DNA from 3 places in the Sporosarcina sp. G11-34 genome. Region 1 is predicted to be linked to each of the others. Evidence: riboswitches for the same ligand, from Rfam matches in the RefSeq annotation. Region 1 holds a riboswitch; each other region holds the start of a gene.

Evidence for each region. A riboswitch is a leader RNA that binds a small molecule or an ion and turns the genes downstream of it on or off. The one in region 1 is predicted to bind S-adenosylmethionine.
Region 2: it holds a riboswitch for S-adenosylmethionine, as region 1 does, so the genes downstream of both, KSU66_RS11480 (5-methyltetrahydropteroyltriglutamate--homocysteine S-methyltransferase) here and KSU66_RS00155 (aliphatic sulfonate ABC transporter substrate-binding protein) in region 1, are expected to answer to the same signal.
Region 3: it holds a riboswitch for S-adenosylmethionine, as region 1 does, so the genes downstream of both, KSU66_RS02540 (carboxymuconolactone decarboxylase family protein) here and KSU66_RS00155 (aliphatic sulfonate ABC transporter substrate-binding protein) in region 1, are expected to answer to the same signal.

The regions. Positions count from the first base shown of each region.
Region 1 is NZ_JAHNZW010000001.1:29,313-36,363, forward strand. It holds gene acsA (acetate--CoA ligase) at 1-333, opposite strand, end outside; gene KSU66_RS00145 (ABC transporter ATP-binding protein) at 335-1,054, opposite strand; gene KSU66_RS00150 (ABC transporter permease) at 1,069-1,911, opposite strand; gene KSU66_RS00155 (aliphatic sulfonate ABC transporter substrate-binding protein) at 1,924-2,913, opposite strand; SAM riboswitch class I at 3,078-3,191, opposite strand; gene KSU66_RS00160 (DUF6241 domain-containing protein) at 3,414-3,950, shown strand; gene KSU66_RS00165 (FAD-dependent oxidoreductase) at 4,016-5,593, opposite strand; gene KSU66_RS00170 (ABC transporter ATP-binding protein) at 5,737-6,477, opposite strand; gene KSU66_RS00175 (ABC transporter permease) at 6,479-7,051, opposite strand, start outside.
Region 2 is NZ_JAHNZW010000007.1:81,942-88,992, forward strand. It holds gene ureC (urease subunit alpha) at 1-951, shown strand, start outside; gene KSU66_RS11455 (urease accessory protein UreE) at 972-1,418, shown strand; gene KSU66_RS11460 (urease accessory protein UreF) at 1,360-2,100, shown strand; gene ureG (urease accessory protein UreG) at 2,119-2,748, shown strand; gene KSU66_RS11470 (urease accessory protein UreD) at 2,816-3,547, shown strand; gene KSU66_RS11475 (acyl-CoA thioesterase) at 3,614-4,090, shown strand; SAM riboswitch class I at 4,205-4,318, shown strand; gene KSU66_RS11480 (5-methyltetrahydropteroyltriglutamate--homocysteine S-methyltransferase) at 4,438-5,550, shown strand; gene KSU66_RS11485 (immunoglobulin-like domain-containing protein) at 5,624-6,097, opposite strand; gene KSU66_RS11490 (hypothetical protein) at 6,211-7,051, shown strand, end outside.
Region 3 is NZ_JAHNZW010000002.1:84,304-91,354, reverse strand. It holds gene KSU66_RS02560 (hypothetical protein) at 1-388, opposite strand, end outside; gene KSU66_RS02555 (AAA family ATPase) at 378-1,718, opposite strand; gene KSU66_RS02550 (hypothetical protein) at 1,853-2,491, opposite strand; gene KSU66_RS02545 (alpha/beta fold hydrolase) at 2,894-3,730, opposite strand; gene KSU66_RS02540 (carboxymuconolactone decarboxylase family protein) at 3,990-4,658, opposite strand; SAM riboswitch class I at 4,834-4,958, opposite strand; gene KSU66_RS02535 (ABC transporter ATP-binding protein) at 5,261-6,052, opposite strand; gene KSU66_RS02530 (ABC transporter substrate-binding protein) at 6,144-7,051, opposite strand, start outside.

The DNA.
Region 1 (7,051 bases):
ATCCGGATGTTTCGGTAAAAATACGAATACGAAATCCCCCTTTTTAACACCGTGTTTTTTTAATACTGTCGCCCAATGATCCGTTTTTTCTTTCAATTCACTATAAGTTAGTTTAAATTCTTCATTTTCTCCAATATAATGAAGTGCAACCTGTTCGCCGAACCCTTCATCTACGTGGCGGTCAACGCATTCATACGCCATATTCACTTTTCCTGTAGAAGACCAACTAAAGTTCGACTCTATTTCCTCCCAGGAAAAGTCACTTCTATTTGGTAAATCATCAGTAATATTATAATGTCCTTTATTCGGATAAATCACTGTTTGGTTTCCCATTTTACTCGACCACCTTTCCTAATTGTAACAAATCAAGAATCTCCGACTTTTTCCCAGCCAGAAATGAACTTCCGCGATCCCTTGGCCTCTTTACTTCGACTGATAACTCAGCCTGCAATGTTCCGGGTTGACCGCCGAGAATGAGGATCCGATCGCATAAATATAGTGCCTCGTCTATGTCATGTGTAACGATTACCATCGTTGATAAACGCTTCTTTTGGATTTTCAATAGTAAATCTTGTAATTGCATTTTTGTAAATGCATCTAATGCGCTAAAAGGTTCATCAAGAAGGAGTACATCTGGTTGACCGATTAACGCACGAGCAATCGCAGTTCTTTGTGCCATGCCGCCCGATAAGTCTTTCGGATAATGTCCCTTAAAGTCAGTTAGTCCAACCAGTTCTAAATAATCTAGCACTTCCTTTTTTTCATTTTGCACATCTTTACTTCCAAATAAAATATTTTCTTCGACACTTAGCCAAGGCATAAGTCTAGGCTCTTGAAAAATCATGCCTACAGGCTGTCTACCAGCCTTAGCAATTTTGATTTCACCTTCATAATCCTTATCGAGTCCCGACAATACGCGAAGAAGTGTGCTCTTCCCGCAGCCACTCGTTCCCAAAATGCCAACAGTCTCTCCTTCTTGAATAGAAAAAGATATATCTTCAAAGCCAGCAAGCCCATCATTGAATGTTCTTGAAGCCTCTCTCACTTTCAACATATTTCCCACTCCCCTTAAAGTTGATTTTCCAAATTATCTTGCCATTTCAAAGCACGTGCTTCCCATCCTTTTAATAAACTATCCGTTATCTTCCCAAGTACTGCGAATAATATAATACTAGCCATAATTAGTTCGGGTGAATAAGTATTCTGACCTACCACAAGTAGATAGCCAAGTCCCTTGCTAGCGCCCATCAATTCAGCAGCTACAACGAACATCCATCCTAAACCAACGCCGCTACGTAATCCCACGAAGAAAGACGGGAGTGATGCGGGTAAAATGATTCGGCGTACAATCTGTAATGAAGTAAAGTGATAAATCCTTCCAACCTCTATTAGCTTACGGTCTACGCCCTGTATTCCAGAGACAATATTTAAATACACCGGAAAGAAAACACCCACAGCAATTAGTACAACTTTAGAAGATTCGCCAATCCCCATCCACAATATAAATAATGGCACCCAGGCTAATGATGGGATTGATCGGAATGCTTGGATTAATGGATCAAGAAGCTCTTCAAACCATTTGAAATAGCCAACGATTGACCCCAAGACAAGTGCTGCAATCGTTCCTGCAAAAAAGCCGACAAATACACGGAATAAAGTAATCCCTATATGACCCCAAAGCACACCTTCATTTCCCATCTCGATAATTTTGCTGAATATAGTTGTAGGAGCGGGAAATACATACGTATCAATTAAATTTAAGCGAGCAGTTGCTTCCCATACGACTAATAGAATTATTGGCAATAGCCAACCTAGTGTGTATCCCCGAATCTTTTTTGCACTCACCTTAACTTTAATCGACTTTTTGGCTTTCACTTTCAAAAAATCCTTCGCTTCAGTATTGACTGTCATACGGCAACCCTCCTATTTTGAATTTAAGACCTTTTCCGCAAATTCTTCATTTATTAATTCACTTACTACTTTTTCAATATTTACATCTTTTGTTATTACTTTTTCAGAAACCAATACAGCACCTGCTTCTTCTAATGCTTGAATTTGTTTTTCACCAGGCAAAGGATCGGAAAAATCATTTCGCTCAATACTTTTTTCAGCGACTTCCAATTTCATACCTGATTCTCTAGCCAGTATTTCTGCTGCTTCAGAAGGATTTTCTTCAACCCATATTCGCGATTTCTCATACACTTCGATTACTTTTTCAACAATATCCGGATGCTCCTCAGCAAAATCTGTTCGTACATTTAGTGTTCCATAAGTATTTTTGTCATGATCTCGGTAAAATAAATTCGCTCCGGAATCAACTTCAGCACTAGCCATATGTGGATCAAGGCCTGCCCATGCATCTACCTGACCCGTTAGAAGTGCGTTCGCCCCGTCTGAATGCTGTAAGTTAACTATTTCTACATCCTTTGATGACAGTCCCACTTCTTGTAAAGAACGGAGAAGGAAAATATAAGGGTCTGTACCTAAAGTTGCAGCAACTTTCTTTCCTTTCAAATCTTCCACTGTTTTTATCGAAGAATCTTCGGTCGTTACAAGTGCAGTCCATTCAGGTTTCGAATAAATATAAACTGACTCTATTGGTGAACCATTCGATTTGGCAATCAATGCTGCGGCACCTGCCGTAGATCCAAAATCAACACTTTTAGAGTTTAAAAATTCTAGTGCCTTATTACTTCCTTGGCTAAGAACCCATTCAACTTCAATTCCTTCACTTGCAAATACCTCTTCTGCCCATCCAAATTCCTTAAGCGCCAAACTAGTTGGTGAATAGTACGCATAATCCAATACAACTTTTTCAAGCTTTTTCTTTTCTTCCCCTTTTGCTGATGAACAACCTGTGAGGATTAATGACGCACCAACCGCTACTAGAATAAATGCAATAATTTTCTTCATTGTAATCTCCCCTTTAATTGTTTTGTATTTCTAAACAGCTTCCACAATAAAAATATACTTAACCTATAAGAATACTAGGTTTATAAATATGAGGATTACCCGCTAACATAAAAGAGAACGATAAAAAGCCCCCTTCTAATAAGAAGAGGGCTTAAAGATTCCTCCTCTTATCTTCCAGATTCAATCGAATCTGTAGGATGTAGCACCTTTTCAGATATAAATACCTGTTGGTTGCCGGGCTTCATTGGGCCTATCCCCTCCGCCGCTCTTGATAAGAGTATTATTTAATTTTAAATGTGCTAGTTACTAGTAATATTATTGATTAGCAGTTATCATACAACACACCAGGTTTAATTGTCAACACCTTCTGATAATTAGGCCTATTCTTTTATTTTTCCTTAATATAGAAATTAAATATTTGATAGCAATGAATGAATCTACCAAACATAATTACTTAAATAAGTTATACTAGAATATGGGATAGGAGGTGTTTAATAATTATGAAAAAAGTTGTACTATCTTTACTAGCTATTGCCTGTTTGGTAGCCATTGTCTTTGGTAGTCAATGGCTATTAAATAAAAATAAAGAAGAAGAAATCACCACTGCAAGTGCTGAAGAAATTGCCGCGGGTAAGTCTCCTCAGTCTAAAGAAGTACCAGGTGCTCTTCCCACCCTTGATATTAATAGCAGCTCATCTCAAGATGAGGTAATAGCCGTCATGCATAAGATGACCCACCAGAAAATTATAGCCAATGATAAATGGGGGGCTCTACTTATGACTCAAGAAAATATAGTTACTGTTCATGAAATTATTGAACTAAGCAACTATCCTAATAAAAATGAACTGTTAAAAATTACTAAACGATGGATAAATGGGGATTTTACAAGTGTAGATAATGATCATAATATCATTTGGACACTTCAAGGTGGATCAATCGGAAAGGCACAAGGTATTATGACACCAGAAGAAGAAAGATGGTTTATTATTCACAATTTTGGTGAAGAGGTTGTTGAAGATTGGATGCATAATCAATAATAATTGGCTTTAACTAAACATCAAAAAAACAGCAGTAGAAGTTCACTGCTGTTGATTTTTAGACGTTAATAACCAGAGTCATCTGATGTTAAATTATCAATCATCTTGTAGTCATACTTCTGAAGTGGTTTTTCGGCTGGGCCTTCAATCACCTCACCCGTGTGTTTGAATCTAGAACCGTGACACGGACAGTCCCAAGTACGATCACCGTTATTCCATTCAACCTCACAACCTATATGTGTGCAGGTGGTATCGACAATATGAAGTTCCCCGTCGTCATCTTTATAGGCACCTTTTCTGTGCCCGTCCAACATAATAACTGCCCCTTCACCATTTTCTAAACTCTCAGGGCTTGTTTTAGGTGAATCAAGCTTTCCTTTTATTAATTGGCCAACGACATTTGCATTCTCTTTGAAGAAATTTTTCAAACTCGGATGTGCATAGAATCGGGCAGGTTTATATAATTCTTGATAATTGTTCTCTTTGCCTACTATCATATCTTTAAATAACATCGCAGCAGCGGTTCCATTGGACATTCCCCATTTTCGAAAACCTGTCGCAATTAATATATTGGGTTGTCCCGAAGTAATTTCCCCGATATAAGGAAGCTTATCCAGTGTGACTAAATCCTGTGCGGACCAGCGGTAAACAATCTCCTCAAGCCCAAATACTTCTTCTCCGAAGCTTTCCAATGCCTTATAATGTTCCATCGTTTCTATACCTTGACCAGTCTTGTGACTCTCACCGACAATTAAAACCAATTCCTCACCGTCTACTTCGACAGCGCGAAGTGAACGGTTTGGCTCATCGGCACTAATATAAATTCCACCCGGGAACTTTTTCTTGGTTTTAACAGCAAGTGCATAGGAACGGTCTGCATGCATTCTTGTAGAATAAAGACCTAGCCCCTCATAAAACGGAAAATGCGAACAAACAAGCACATGCTTAGCAGTGACTCTTGGACCCTCCTTTGTTAAAACAGTTGGATTCTCCCCAGTCTCAATATTTACCGCAACTGTATTCTCAAAAATGAGCCCTCCCTTGCCCTTGATAAGCTTGATAAGATGAACCAAGTATTTAGTCGGATGAAACTGAGCCTGCCCTTTCATTACAAGTGCTTTTTCTATGGCAATATCAAAAGGTATCGTATCCACTAGTCCCCCATCAATTCCTAGTTTCTCATAGGCCTCTGCTTCCTTTACAACCTTTTTCGCATATTCTTCTGTTGTTGCATACAAGTATGCGTCTTGATTGCTAAAATCGCAATCAATGCTTTGCTCATTCACGGTCTTTTTGATAAAGTCTAACGCTTCTTTATTTGCTTCATAATATAATCTCGCCTTACTTCTACCCAAATTATGAATAAATTCATCATATATTAAATCATGTTGGGCTGTAATTTTTGCTGTCGTATGCCCTGTTGTTCCATTCATTAATTTCCCTGCATCTAACACAGCAACCTTAAAACCTTCATTTACTAAGAGGTAGGCGGAAGTAATTCCGGCGATCCCCCCTCCTACAATTACTACATCAACATTTAAATCTTCCTCTAAACTCGGGTACTCGGGAAATTCAATACCGGTTCTCCAATAGGATTCAGTGTATTCGGGCAACTTTTCATTAGCATGATTATTATGGGTCAAAAAATATCCTCCATTCAGAACTCAGATAGTTTTAGGTTTCCCATATCACATCGACCTATACAAAATAATGGTTTTCACAACAAAAAAACCCCATCCATATTTATTGGACGAAGCTTGGTGGTCTTCTAGATTAATTAAATTGTTTAAACGCCAATTAATTCTTCGTAAGTGATTTCAATCATACCTGGAATTTCAGTAGGTGATACACCTAATAAATCACAAGGGCGTCCGATTTTCTCGATCTTGCCATCCTTAATTTTAACGATGCGGTCTGCGAGTGCATGCGCGTCGTTTTGATTATGTGTGACAAATATTGCAGTTGTTTTTGCCTTCTTCAAAATACGGCGTAGGTCGCCTCGGATTTTGACTTGCAAGTCTGTATCCAGGTTACTAAAAGGCTCATCAAGCAGGATAAGTTCGGGTTCTGGGGCAATTGCCCGTGCTAGTGCAACCCGTTGCTGCTGGCCACCACTCAATTGATGGGGATAACGCTTTTCAAAGCCTTCCAGTTCGACGAGTTCAAGCACTTCTTGCCCACGTGTCTTCTTGTCTTTCCGACTCATTTTGGAGAGCCCGAACAGTATGTTCTCTTCGACAGTCATATGTGGAAATAACGCATAATCTTGAAATACCATACCGATTCCACGTTTTTCTGGTTGCGTAAACGTCTGGTTGCAAAACATCTTTTTGTTATTCAGGCTAAAAGAACCGCTCGCAGGCATTTCTAAGCCAGCAATCAATCTTAGTATTGTACTTTTACCACTGCCACTTCGTCCAAGTATCGAAATGACTTCGCCTTTTTCCACTTCGAACGAAAAATCTTCTACCGTCTTCATAGTAGATTTAGGATACGAGAACTGTAAATTTCTAATGTCCATGAACATATCAATCCGGCTCCTCTCTGAGTAACTTATGGAATACAAAGATAGCTATAGTGCTCACACCAACAATTAGCAATGAAGCTTGCGATGCTTCCATAATTCTTTCATCACTTGCATATTGAAACGCTTTTGTTGCGAGCGTATCGTAGTTAAACGGCCGTAAAATAAGGGTTAAGGGGATTTCCTTCAGAATATCAACAAATACTAAGATAAAACCACTAATGATAGCACCCTTCATCATCGGTATATCGATTTTGAAAAATGTTCGTAGACTTCTTGATCCCAGCATGCGTGACGCGTCTCGGAAATCCGTTCCGATTTTATCGAATCCTGATTCAATTGAATTGTAACCAATTGCAAAGAACCGGATGACATATGCGGTAATTAACATAATTAAACTTACACTGAGGACAAGTGAGGATTCCGTCCCAAAGTATTGATAAACGGGATCCAATAAACCATCAAGCGTAATGAATGTCGTAATTACCGCTACCGCAATAACGGCTCCGGGGATTGAATATCCCAGAATTGTCAACTTCGGTAAAAGTTTTGCAATTTTATGGTGAACGATTCGGCT
Region 2 (7,051 bases), on a different contig from region 1:
GCGGGTTTTGTAGAAGATACAATTAAAGCAATCGATGGCCGTGTCATTCACGTTTTCCATACGGAAGGTGCGGGCGGTGGACATGCGCCGGATCAGCTGAGAATGGCAGCATATCCGAATGTGATACCTGCGTCGACGAATCCGACGAAACCGTTTACGACAAATACAATTGATGAACATTTGGACATGTTGATGGTCTGTCACCATTTGAAACACGATGTACCAGAAGATGTGGCGTTCGCCGATTCGAGGATCCGTCCGGAAACGATTGCGGCGGAAGATATTATGCAGGATCTTGGTATCCTCAGCATTATGTCCTCGGACTCGCAAGCGATGGGTCGCGTGGGTGAAGTGACGATTCGAACGTTCCAAACGGCAAATAAAATGAAAATGCAGCGCGGTCCCCTTCCCCAAGACGAAGGAAAAGACAATGATAACTATCGCGTAAAACGCTATATTTCGAAGTTAAATATTAACCCTGCAATCGCACATGGCATTAGCCATGAGGTCGGTTCGATTGAAGAAGGAAAACTTGCGGATATTATTCTTTGGGATCCAGCATTCTTCGGAGTGAAAGCAGAAGTTGTTATTAAAGGCGGAATTGCCGTTTATGCAATGACGGGCGACCCGAATGCTTCGATTCCGACACCTCAACCGATGATGGGAAGAAAAATGTACGGTTTTCACGGTAAAGGTCCACAAAATGCAGCAATGACATTCTTGCCACAAATTGCTGTCGAGGAAGGACTTCCTGAAAAACTTGGTTTGAAGCGAATGATTGGGACTGTGAAGAACTGCCGTAATATATCGAAGGCGGACATGAAACATAACAGTGAAACGCCAGTTATTGACGTGAATCCAGAAACGTATGAAGTGAAAATCGACGGGGAACTTGCTACTTGTGAACCTGTCAGCGTTCTTCCAATGGCGCAAAGGTACTTTTTATTCTAATTAAAAAAGGGGATTAATGAATGCTTATTAATAAAGTCATCGGCAATATTGGTACAAAAGAAGATGTTTCCGATAAGAAAACAGAATGGATTGAACTGGACTGGGAAGAGTTGAGCAAACGCATTCTTCGTACAGAAACGGATCAAGGAACAGACATTGCGTTGTCGCTTGATCAGGAAGAACCGCTTCAGTACGGTGACCTTCTTTTTGAAGACCACAACCGCCGCATCGCGGTACGTACGAAAATGGAACCGGTCATTGTCATTAGCCCGAAAGATATGACGGAAATGGGGAAAGCGGCATTCGAACTTGGGAACCGTCATACGCCCTCTTTGATTGATGAAAACGAAATCATTGTACGTGCAGATCATACGTTAAATAAATTATTGGATGAAGTGGGTGTTTCGTATGAAACAACTGAAAGAAGATTTAAACAACCGTTCAAATACCGTGGACATTCCCACTGATACTGCGCTTTTACAGCTTTTCCAAATTCACGATTCAGCCTTTCCGATTGGATCATTTACACAATCTTACGGAATGGAGACGTATATTCAAGAGGATCTAATTCAAACGAAAACCGAATTGGTCGACTTTTGTACGTCTTTCTTATTCCACAACTTAGTTCGCGGCGATGCGATTCTTATTAAAGAAGCGTATCTCGCCGCTAAAAATCAAGATGTGGATAGGCTTCTTTATCTTGAGCAGCTTTGTGGCGCCATGAAGCTTGCAAAAGAATCACGCGAAGCAAGTGTGAATCTTGGAAGACAATTCATTCGGACGGTTTCCCCACTTGCGACAGATGATTTTCTTGCCAAGTGGAAGGAACGCATCGATTCGAAATCAATCAAAGGACATTACGCGGTTTTGTACGGCATTTATAGTGCAAATATGGAGATTAACGTTCATCACGCAATCATGATGTATTTATTTGCGGCGGTCAATGGACTCGTCCAAAATGCGGTCCGTGCTGTGCCGTTCGGTCAAAATACCGGTGTGCAGGCAATGCATGAAATGATTTTACCTATAACAGAAGCGGCCGAATTGGTTGATACGTTAGGTGAGGAAGATATTAGCAACAATGCGCTCGGAATTGAACTGGCATCTATGAAGCACGAATACTTATATTCAAGACTATTTATTTCTTAACTAAAAGGAGTTTTCTATATGAAACCAGTACGAATCGGTATCGGCGGACCCGTTGGATCGGGCAAAACATCGCTCGTTGACCAACTGACACGCGCGATGCATAAAGATTATCAAATTGCTGTTATTACGAATGATATTTATACACGTGAAGACGCGAAGTTTTTGATGACGAACGGTGTACTTGAAGAGAATCGTATTTTAGGCGTTGAAACGGGAGGTTGTCCACATACGGCGATTCGCGAAGATGCTTCCATGAACTTCGCTGCAATCGATGAAATGAACAGTCGTTTTGATAATTTGGATATTATTTTCGTTGAAAGTGGCGGCGACAATTTGTCCGCAACATTTAGCCCGGAACTTGTTGACGCATACATTTATGTAATCGATGTTGCAGAAGGCCAAGATATCCCGAGAAAAGGCGGACCGGCATTAACGCGCTCGGATCTTTTATTAATCAATAAAACAGACCTTGCTCCGTATGTTGGCGTTGATCTTGAGGTTATGGATAGCGACGCGAAAAAAATGCGCAATGGCAGACCTTATATTTTTGCAGACGTCCGCACACAGAAAAACGTTGACCAAGTTGTCAATTGGATTAAACACAATATGTTACTAGAAGGCGTAAAGCCCGCTGGTGAAAATGCATAAAGTAAACCGCCCGAGACATAACGGAAGACTCGACTTAGAATTTGAACCGAGAAGGGGATATACGCGGATGCCCCATGTTTTCCAACAACCTCCGTTAAAAGCAAGTCGAGAATTGTATGAAGGCAAAGACCCGACAGCAACGGTCTACGTTATGGAGTCGTCTGGTGGAATGGTCGCTGGCGACCGGAACGATATTACGGTGAAGATTGCTCCGGATAGCAAAGTTCGTTTGACTCAGCAATCGGCGTTGAAAATCTATCCATCGCATACCGGAGACACTTGTTTTTATAAGATTGATGTGGAAATGGGGGCACGTGCCCGTCTTGAATGGATGCCCGAAGTGATTATCCCGTTTGTAGATGCAAAGTTTCAAGTGGATACGACACTTAGTGTAGCCGCCGATTCAACCATTTTATGGGGAGAAATCATTGCGCCGGGACGAGAAAAACGCGGTGAAGTTTTCGATTATGAATCGTTTCGTTCGAATTTCAAAATATTTGTTGACGACGAATTAATCGCATTCGATTCCCTTCATTTTTCACCGAAAGAAGTAGACCTAAGCGGTGTTGGTGTTCTCGAAGGTGCAATGTATGTTGGATCTGTTTGGCTCGTAGCACCGAATGTAGCTGAAGTGGATATCCGTGCAATTCAAGAAACGTTGCGAGTGGGCGATGGGTTGCAGGCAGGAATGACACGGCTTGAGGGCAATGCGATCCATTGTAGGTGGCTTGGCCGCGATCAGTGGGCGTTGCAGCAAGAAATGAAACGGGTGTATGCGTTGCTAGCAGAGATGGTTTAAAACAGGACACCTCGGTGTCCTGTTTTGTTGTTTTAATTAATTATGAAAAAGTAAGGAGCATACAAAATGAATGAAACTAGACCGATGAGTCATTCACGTACAATTCAAACGCATCTCGTATTGCCACCAGATACGAATCACTTACAAACAATTTTTGGAGGAAAAGTTCTATCGTATATTGATGAAATTGCAGCCATTACGGCGATGAAACATTCAAAGACGGCTGTCGTCACAGCGTCAATTGATTCTGTCGATTTTCTTTCATCTGCACGTGTCGGGGATGTATTGGAACTCGAAGCAATTGTAACATCGACGGGTCGTTCATCGATGGAAGTATTCGTTTCGGTTCATTCTGTGAACCTTTTAACAGGGGATACGAAATTGACAACGGAGTCATTCCTTACAATGGTTGCTATGGACGAACACAATAAATCGACTCCTGTTCCCGGAATTTATCCGGAAACAGAAAAGGAAACAAGTTTGTACGAAACAGGTCCAGAACGCCGAGCGCATCGGAAATTACGAAGCGAGATGAGACACTAAGTGATTGAACAAGGTGTAATTATTAAGTAGTATATTTGAAACATTCAATACTTTCTCTATTGACTTTTAATTTAGATGCATGTAAGGTAATGATTAACAACTGAATACGTAACTTTCTTATCCAGAGAGATGGAGGGACTGGCCCTATGATATCTCAGCAACAGACTTTTTAAGTACTGTGCTAATTCCAGAAGCTTAAGTGTCATGCTTAAGACTTGGAGATGAGAAGAGCAAATAGCGATTATGCCAAAACCTCTTCTTAACTTACAGAAGAGGTTTTTCTATTTGTTACTTTATCTGGAAAGCGAAGTTGCCTCAGAAATAAAAACAGAGAGAAGGAATTTATAATGACAAACAAAACGACTACTTTAACGAAAGCACCATTCAGAGCGGATCACGTAGGAAGTTTACTACGACCAGATAACTTGCACCAAGCACGTAAAGAATTTAAAGAAGGTACAGTGACTGCAGAACAATTACGTGAAGTGGAAACGAAGGAAATTAAACGAATTGTCGATAAGCAAATTGAAGTAGGATTAGAATTGGTCACGGACGGTGAATTCAGACGGACATGGTGGCATCTAGATTTCCTAGAGCATTTGAATGGATTTGAAGGGTTTGTACCTGAGACTGGATACGTATTTGAAGGCGTTGAAACAGAGCGGTATAACGTTCGTAACAGTGGGAAAATTTCATTTAACCCGGAGCATCCGTTCATTAAAGACTTTATCGAGTTTAACGAAATTGTTGGTGGCCGTGCGGTTGCGAAACAAACAATTCCAAGTCCGAACCAACTATTCAATATCGGTATTCGTGACGAGAATATATACCCAGACATCGAGGAATACGCAAATGACATTATTCAAGCGTATAAGGATGCGCTAAACGCATTTTACGATGCGGGAGTCCGTTACTTACAATTGGATGACGTCTATATCGCTGGACTTTCTGCTCCGGATATCCCATTCAATGACGGGGCCTGTTCAAGAGACCAACTTATTGATCTAGCACTTCGTGTCATTAACGGCGTCCTAGAAGGAAAACCGGAAGATCTAGTTGTGACAACGCACTTATGCCGCGGCAACTACCAATCGACATGGGCGTTTGAAGGAAGCTATGAACTAATTGCACCAACATTACTCGCAAAAGAAAAAGTGGATGGCTTCTTCTTGGAATATGATGATGAGCGTTCAGGAGACTTTAAACCATTGGAACATGTTCCGAATGGCGGAGCAAAAGTGATTCTTGGCGTTGTTACTTCGAAAAATGGAGAAATAGAAGACAAAGAAGCGATTAAGGCACGCATTCAAGAAGCTGCAAAACATGTACCGCATGACCAATTATGCCTAAGCCCGCAATGTGGATTCGCTTCTACACATCATGGCAATAAATTAACAGAAGAACAGCAATGGGAGAAATTGAAGTTCATCGTGGATCTTTCCAAGGAAGTTTGGGGTTAATTAAAAAAAGGAGCTATAAACCATAATGGTTTTAGCTCCTTTTTCTTATATTTGCTAGTGTGTGAAGAAGGATTCATTCCACGGTAAATGGTGCAGCCACGGAGACTTCGTGAAAGGGTTCCCCTTGTGCTAGAAATGATTTTACTAATCGGTATTCCCCGGGTAAAAGTGTTACACCAAGCTCTTCAACGGAGAACTGTTGATGAACTTTTTCACCCGCTAAAAGGATGTTGCCCGAATCTGTGAACCGTTTGTTTTTCAAAAATACCGCGTCCGAATAGGTAATCATATGCCATAAACCATCGACGCGTATTTCGATATGATAAAATGCCCCGTATCCATAATTACGAAGGCTGTCATTTTGTAAAGTCGTTCCGATTAGGGAAGGTGATGTGTCGAATGAATTCTCGTCGAGAATAAGTGTAATTCCATTCTGAGCGTAATTCATTTCTTGATCTGGGGCAGGGTCAGGCAACATTCGAACCGTTGCTTCTTTTCCACAAGCGGCAAGTATAAGTATGAACACGATGAAAAATAGACGGCTCATAAGATCACCTCTACTTTTAGTATATCGATGATTCAGACAGACGACCTTGATTTCCATCAATAATTGAAACTTAATCTGTCCAATTCCGTATAGATTAAAAAGGGGTGTTCGGAATGAGAGAAGGTATACATGCAAGACAAATGGAGCTAACGATGAAACGGACTGACCGCAATCGGGTAAAGCGTCGATTGGAAGGGGTAGAAGTTCAACTACGAGAAGCGTACAAGTTGCGTGACGAACTTCACAAACTGCTAACGAAAGAACAGCAAGATGTTGTGAAGCTTGGAAAGTTTTCTTTTATGAATAAAATAAGCGAGTGGACAGGTAAATGGGATGAAAAGATGGAAAAGGAAATCTCAGAAGCAGCGGGGGCGGAGCTTAAATTTAATGAAGCGGAAAAAAACGTCGTCGATCTTGAAGCTGAAGCAAAAAAATTTAGAGCCCAGATGCAAAACCCAGATTTCGCATATATCGAAGAGGATTGGACAGCTTTTTTGAAGGAAAAAGAGACGTGGATTCGCAGGTACGATTCAGTCGCGAACGGCACGCTTCAAAAAATTGCAGATGAGCGGGTGACACTTCGTTCGACGTTGCGTGAGATTGAAGAAGCACGGGATGCCGGCAATTTAGCAAGTCGTGCACTCGAGGCTGCGCTTGATAAGCTTGGGTCCGCAGAAGGTATGTCGGTTTGGGACACGTTCCTCGGCGGAGGGTTAATTGTGTCCGCACTTAAGTACTCTGAGATTAATAGCTCAGACGATCACGTCCACCGCGCACAGCGTGCACTTCGCCATTTTGAAGCAGAATTGATGGACGTTCAAAACATCGCGTCAGAATCATTCACTGTGAATCAAAATGACATTGTCGCATTTACAGATATCTTTTTCGATAACATCTTTTCGGATTGGATGGTTCATTCAAGGATTACTGACGCAAAAAGTAAATTGAATGCTG
Region 3 (7,051 bases), on a different contig from region 1:
CCGCATTTCTAGCGACAATTAACTTCTTTTGTTTTTCATGCGGCACAGTTATTTGACGTTCATGGTAGACCGTTAACTCTTTTTGGGTTTCATCAATGACAATCGCGTCTTCTGGAATAAAACACCCATCCATATCAATAATATGGAGTACACAAAATACATCTTCCGGGCGAAATTTACTTTTCATCATAAATTCTTTCACAGCATTCCCAATTACGGACTTAATCGGTTCGTCCGGTTTGCTCAAATCATATAAAATATCTCCGTGTTGGATATGAAAACGGATATTATGTTGCTCAAAAAGGCTACGCAACCGATTGTTTAGCAAGACTTCTTCGCAGCCTCCTTCGACAATTAATAACACAACTTTCTTTTTGTTAATTGTCATGTGGAATACCAGCTTTTCTAAATGCCGTTTTAATATCATACAGATTGGTTTCTGCATAGATTTCTTCGGCTTGACCACCTAATTGTACAGCCCGTAAATAGACATCGCGCGCATTGTTTAACCTTTCAACGCCTCTTAATTGATGGTATCGATCGTTTTCATTAAGCGTCGTAAACCATAAGTTTCGAATTGGAAGCACTTCTAATATACGTAAATTATGAGAAGTAAATAAAAGTTGACCTTGCGCATTATCATTTAGCACTTCCAATATCTCGCCAAGTAAATATTCAAAAATACCCGCATCGAGCTCATCAATGACAACACACGCATTTGGATTATTGTACACAGCGATGAGCGTACTTAAAATGGAAATAATTTTCAACGTACCTTCCGATTCGCTTCGTAAGGGAAGTTCAATCTCCCCTTTTCTTGAAAGAAACTCAAAGCGAACCCCTTCATTTCCATCACTTAACGTTTGCTTATTGATTTGTCTAATCTTTATTTGAAGACCCGGAATAATGGTTTGTAACACAATATTTGTTTGCCTCACTACTTGGTCAATCGTTTCAAACAAATCAATCGGTAGCACCATCGTATCTTGCATCTCATAAGGGATATGTCCGCGCTTCTTTTCCAAATGAACGCTAAAAGGCATAATCAAATTGGCGATTAGGAGACCATAGTGAATTGTATCAATGACGTGTAAATCGCTATTAAAATTAATCGAAATATTTTTCATAAGTTCAGTTTCATGTTCTTCAAATAAGTTTTCAAATACTTCTTTTAACTCTTCTCTAAAGACAAATGAAGTGGAGTTACCGACAGCCATTCGATTGGCTACCATCACTGAAACTCGATCCGCTTCACTCATTTCCTGTATTTTTTTATTTCCAATCAAAATCTCGTTGTCATTCTTTGAAATTAAAGATATAAACGATGTATTTCCCTTGTTTTCCCGGTACGACACTTCTTCTTTGACGACTCGGTATTTCGTTCTCCCCGGTGATAAGGAAACAGTATAATCAACGAAAAATTCACCTAATCGATTTTCGATAATAAATTGAAACATCAACCTAATGGACTTTTCGTTAAAATAGAGTAAGTTCGACGTAATTTTTGGAAGTGGAGCATCATGATTAGCTGACAATAAAGTTTTCAACAAATTAAACGCTTCCACAGCAGCTGTTTTCCCCGAACCATTTTGTCCATAAAATCCAATGACGTCCGCTTTCTCCAACGTAGCAAAACTTGAATTTGTATGAAACTTACCCTTCCTTACATTTTTCAAATTGGTAATTTCAACACTAGTTACTTTGACTACACAAGTCATGAAAGTCCTCCTACAAACTAACCACATTTACTTCCTAATATGGTCTTGTAGGTCGCGAACTATTCAAAAGAAAAACGAGCCAACCATTCATATGGCCGACTCGAATCTTCCCACTATGCAATTGCATGATTCCTTTAAAGAAATGTGATAACTAACTCTTTATCTATATTAATAACTTCCATTAATTCATCATTGAAAAGATAAGGCGTATCGTCTTTATCCTGCGGCGTTACATCTTCATAAATATTATTTGCCGCCATCACTTGGAAAGTAACGGGAATATATCGACCTTTGTTCAGAACTTTTATATTCCCCATCAAAAAGATTTCTTTACTCGAAACCGCAAAGCTTAAATAACCTGCATTCCTTTTCGTTTCATCTGGCGTAAACGAAATGCTTTGAGCTAAAGAAATAATACATAAAACAAAGTCATTAATTATTTCAGCAGACAATTTATTTAAACCATGTTTAAGAAATAACGCATTAAAACCATTTCGGATTTCTTTGAATGAAAAAACATCTTCAATTTTCTTTCTGTTATTGTTTTTACTAAAGTTTTTCGCTATTTCCTCGCACTCTTCAAGATGCCTTCTTATATACCCCATGCTTTTTCCTCGGCTTCCAAGAAAATCACCAAGTTCCTTTATCACTTGAATATCTTCGGCATCTTCCCTAACTAATTGTAGGAAACTATAAAGATCCTTTTCGTCAAAACTCCTTTCAACAAATTTATTGTAATAGTACTTAAATAATTGTTCCTTTTTACGATCCATAACTTTTCCTCCTCATACTAATTCCAAATTAATAAAAAAATAGGAGTTATATATTAAAATAAACATCCGATCAAAACCGCTTGGCGCTTGGGAATACCTCCCGCTAGATTCGTGCTTTAATAGGAATAACTTCTTTCAGTACACCCCGAAAATCGTTGAATGAGGCAAGACTCCTGCGGGAATAGCGTGGGCCTTAGACCCCGCAGCGTAGTGAGGAGGCTAAGGCAACGCCCGCGGAAAGGGAGCCGATTCAGCGATTTTCTTTTTTAGGGAGAATCTTCATTTCAACATATATACTACTTTCTTTCTTCCTTAATCATATCATGTGTTGGTATCAAAGGGTTTCGAGAACCCCTAGAAATACAAAAAGCCAGACAAGAACGAACTTGTCTGACTAGGATTTTATCCGATTGTCGCTAATCGTCTAATCGGTTTGGGTACAGGAACTTCCTTCTTCTCTTCTTGCACCCGTTCTTTGAAAAAATTGATTGCAACACGGTTGAATTCTTTATACTTTTCAATATTACATACATGGCCACACTTCTCAATAACATGTACAGTCGCCGCTTTATCATTCACAGTATCTTCTCGAACAGGTCCTATAAACATATAATCTTGGTCGCCCATAATGTATGTTTTTGGAATCAGATATTTCTCTGTATCTATTTGAGGATATATTACAGGTACTGTAGAGGCAAACTTATACCAACGAATAAACTCTTTTCTCCGAAGCTTTTTCGCTTCTTTTATAAACAAGTTTCTAGATTGTTGATGATGTTTTTTCGGCATAAGAATCCATGCAAATAATTTATAGAGCCACATATAAGGAACGAGCCCTTTAATTAAATCACCTGTTTTCAGCAGCACCCGGGCAAACCTTGTAAACCGGATAATTGCTCCACCTAAAATCATACTCTTAATACGATGCGGAGCGTAAATATGCATACCGTGTAAAATAACGGACCCTAAACTAATCCCGGCAAAATGGGCTTTTTCAATCGATAAAAAATCCAATACTTTAACGACATCTTCCGTTAGTACTTCCGCTGTGTACTCCAGTAATTCAGGCCGATGATCCACCGATCCACCATGACCTTTTAAATCTATAAAAAGAAGGTTAAAATGGGTTTTAAACTCCTTTACTTGCTTGTACCAAATGTTTGAATTACCACCAAGTCCGTGAAGGAATACGACCCAATCATGATCAGGACCTAAAACATGCGTTTGATAATGTAACAAATAAAATTCTCCCCGTTCCTTTATATAGGTGTGTAAATTTTTTTAATAAATGAGTTTTAATAGTGGTTATTCTTTTAATCGCTAAATACCACTGATTATTCAAAACAGATAAAATGTTATCCGTACAAAACTATTATAACATGAATTTTAAAAAACAACGTATATGTATCGCTCGGAATTATGACAATTTAAAAAGAAAAAAACCAACCATTATCAAATATGGTTGGCTTTAATTTATTCATCTGTTACACCGAATGAATTACTCCGTATAGGCCTCAAGTGCATTTACGCTATGGGCAAATGCTGCTCCTGCTTTTAGTGCAACCGCAACGAAAATTGATTCTGCGATTTCTTCCAAACTTGAACCCGCTTTCTTTGCCGCTTTTGTATGAAGATCGATGCAATACGGGCAACCTGTTGCGTGTGCGACTGCGACTGCGATAAGTTCTTTTTCTTTAACAGTCAATTTCCCAGCTTTCAAAGCTTGTTGATCGAAGTCGATAAACGCTTTAAAAACATCGCCATTCAGTTTTGAAAATTCGCCAATTCGATTGAAGTAAGATGCTTTATAAAGCTCATCATCGTTTTGACCATCGAATGAATTTAATGCATTCACTCCGTGTGCAAATGCCGAACCTGCTTTTAACGCCGTTGCAACAAAAATCGCTTCTCCGATTTCTTCTTTTGTAACTTCTGCTTTTTTACTAGCCGTTACATGAACATCGATGCAATATGGGCACCCAGTCACATGTGCAACTGCGATTGCGATCAATTCTTTTAGTTTTACAGATAACTTCCCTTCAGCCAAAGCTTTGTTATTAAAGTTTATAAAAGATGAAAACTGTTCCGGTGCAAGCTTACCTAGCTCCCCGATTCGGTTAAAATTCGATTTTTGATAAAGGCTATCTGTTTTTTGTGTTGTAGTCATTTTGTATTCCCCCATATAGTTTTTTTGTTTGTTTCATCCATACCAATTCACTAACTTAACCAATTGAAAAACTTGGTTTAAAACGTAATACATATTATGATGAATGGCATCCATTCTGAAATAATAAAAAACCTCATCCGATAAGGAAGAGGTCTGATTTTATAAATCAAGCTCTCCCTCATCTTTCAAGCTTAAATAAGCTTGCTGGAATTGGCACCATTTCGTTTAGTTGAACGTTCAGCTAAACAAGGGTTGCCGCGGGATCTAAGGACCAGTTCCTCCCCCGACTCTAGATAAGGAAATACTATTCAATTAGGATGCATTAAGATTATCATAACACAACAGAATTAAATATCAAGTCTAAATTGTAAGACTAGTTAATAATAAGTTTCTAAAACTTTATCGTAAGTGTATATTTCTTGGCAAAGATGCGTAGACTAAGAGTCACAGAGACGCGGCACTTCTCTGTCCCGTGCAGGGGCCCCTTCGACGGAACGTGGAAAAATAATACTACACCTAATCCAACTGGGGATTGCCCAGTAGTGCCGCATGTTACATAGTAAAACCGCCACATTTCTGAGGCGGTTTTACTTTTTCTATTTCTACCACACAACCCTTTGACGTCGTTTATACGATTTACCTTCCCTAAAGCTTTTCTCGCCTTCTTTTCCAACACCTAAATAATGTTCGCGTACTTCTTCGTTTGACAACAGATAATCCACATCTCCTTGCATCGCAACTCGACCATTTTCCATAATATATCCGTAATCGGAAATCGCCAACGCAACATTCGCGTTCTGCTCAACAACTAGAATAGATGTGCCTTCGTCTTTATTAATCTGTTTAATGTTCTGAAATATTTCTTCAACAAGGAGAGGCGCAATTCCTAAAGATGGTTCATCCAATAACAATAACTTCGGTTTGGCCATAATTCCTCGACCAATCGCGAGCATTTGCTGCTCACCACCCGATAAAAATCCGGACTTTCGGTGTTGAAGTGCTTTTAGTTTCGGGAAATAAATATAAATCTTTTCAATATCATCTTTTAAATGCTTTCGATCTTTTCGTGTATAAGCCCCTGCCATTAAGTTTTCCTCAACCGTTAAGTTTTTAAATACACGTCTACCTTCCATACTTTGGAAGATCCCATTTTTGACAATAATGTCCGGCGTCGTATTATTAATGTTCTGGCCTTCATACTCAATCGTGCCGTCCGTAATTTGCCCATCTTCACCTGCAAGCAAGCCCGATATTGCTTTTAACGTTGTCGACTTGCCTGCTCCATTACTACCGAGCAACGCAATAATTTTACCTTCTGGAACATGAAGCGACATTCCTTTTAACGCAAGAATGTTTCGCGAATACACGACTTCAATATTTTTAATGTGGAGCATAGAAATCCCCCTTCTTCTAAAGAAATAAGCGAGAGTAGCAAATGAATCATCTGCTACTCCCATGATCATTCTTAAGCGTATCTACGTATGCTTACTCCTTATAGCTGAAGTAATCCGTTAACTGCTCCCACCTACCGTTTTTCACAACGCCAAGTCGTGTTTGCTCTGTTCCTGCATGGTTGTCTGCGCTGAAGCTAACATTTGCGCCCAATCCACCCATATCATAATCGCTAAGTGATTCAAGACCAGCACGAATTTGTTCTCCCGTAATCTCACCGTCTGTAAGTTTGCTTGCTGCTTCGATACCCGCTGCGACAATTTTTGATGCAGACCATCCTTGGATGAATTTCTGATCAATATCATCAAGCGTTTTACCTTCCTTATCCAAGTACTCTTTTATATCTGCTATTCCTGGGAAGTCTTCATAAGGAAATGCATGTGAAAGGATTGCCATATACCCATCCGCAATATCTTCACCAACAATGTCAATTACACCTTCACCAGAAGCCCAGTTTAAACCAATAAATTGTGTATCAATATTTAGTGTTTTTGCGTCACGTAAAATCGTTGCTGTTGCTCCCCATGTTTGTTGAATAATTGCATAGTCCGGGTTTTTCTTTTCCATATTTAACAATTGAGACTGTGCTTCAGTTGCTTGAACGTCAATTACTTGCTCATCCACAACGTCAATGCCAATTTCAGCGGCATAATCTTTAATATCTTCAATTGGTGAACGTCCGAATGCTGTATCATTATAAAGCAATGCTACTGTCGGCTCTCCACCCTCGTGATTATCTTTTATCCATTTCAAAATCGCGCGACCTTGATCCGAATAAGATGCAGCTACAAGAAAGTTATATGGACTTTCTTTCAAGTCCTTCAAGTTTTCTGAATAAGAAGCGGATACATACGGGAGTTTATCGTTTGCGACTTGCTGACGTAGCGCTTCTGTATCACCTGTTCCCCAACCAAGTATTGCAGACGCTTTATTTTTATCAC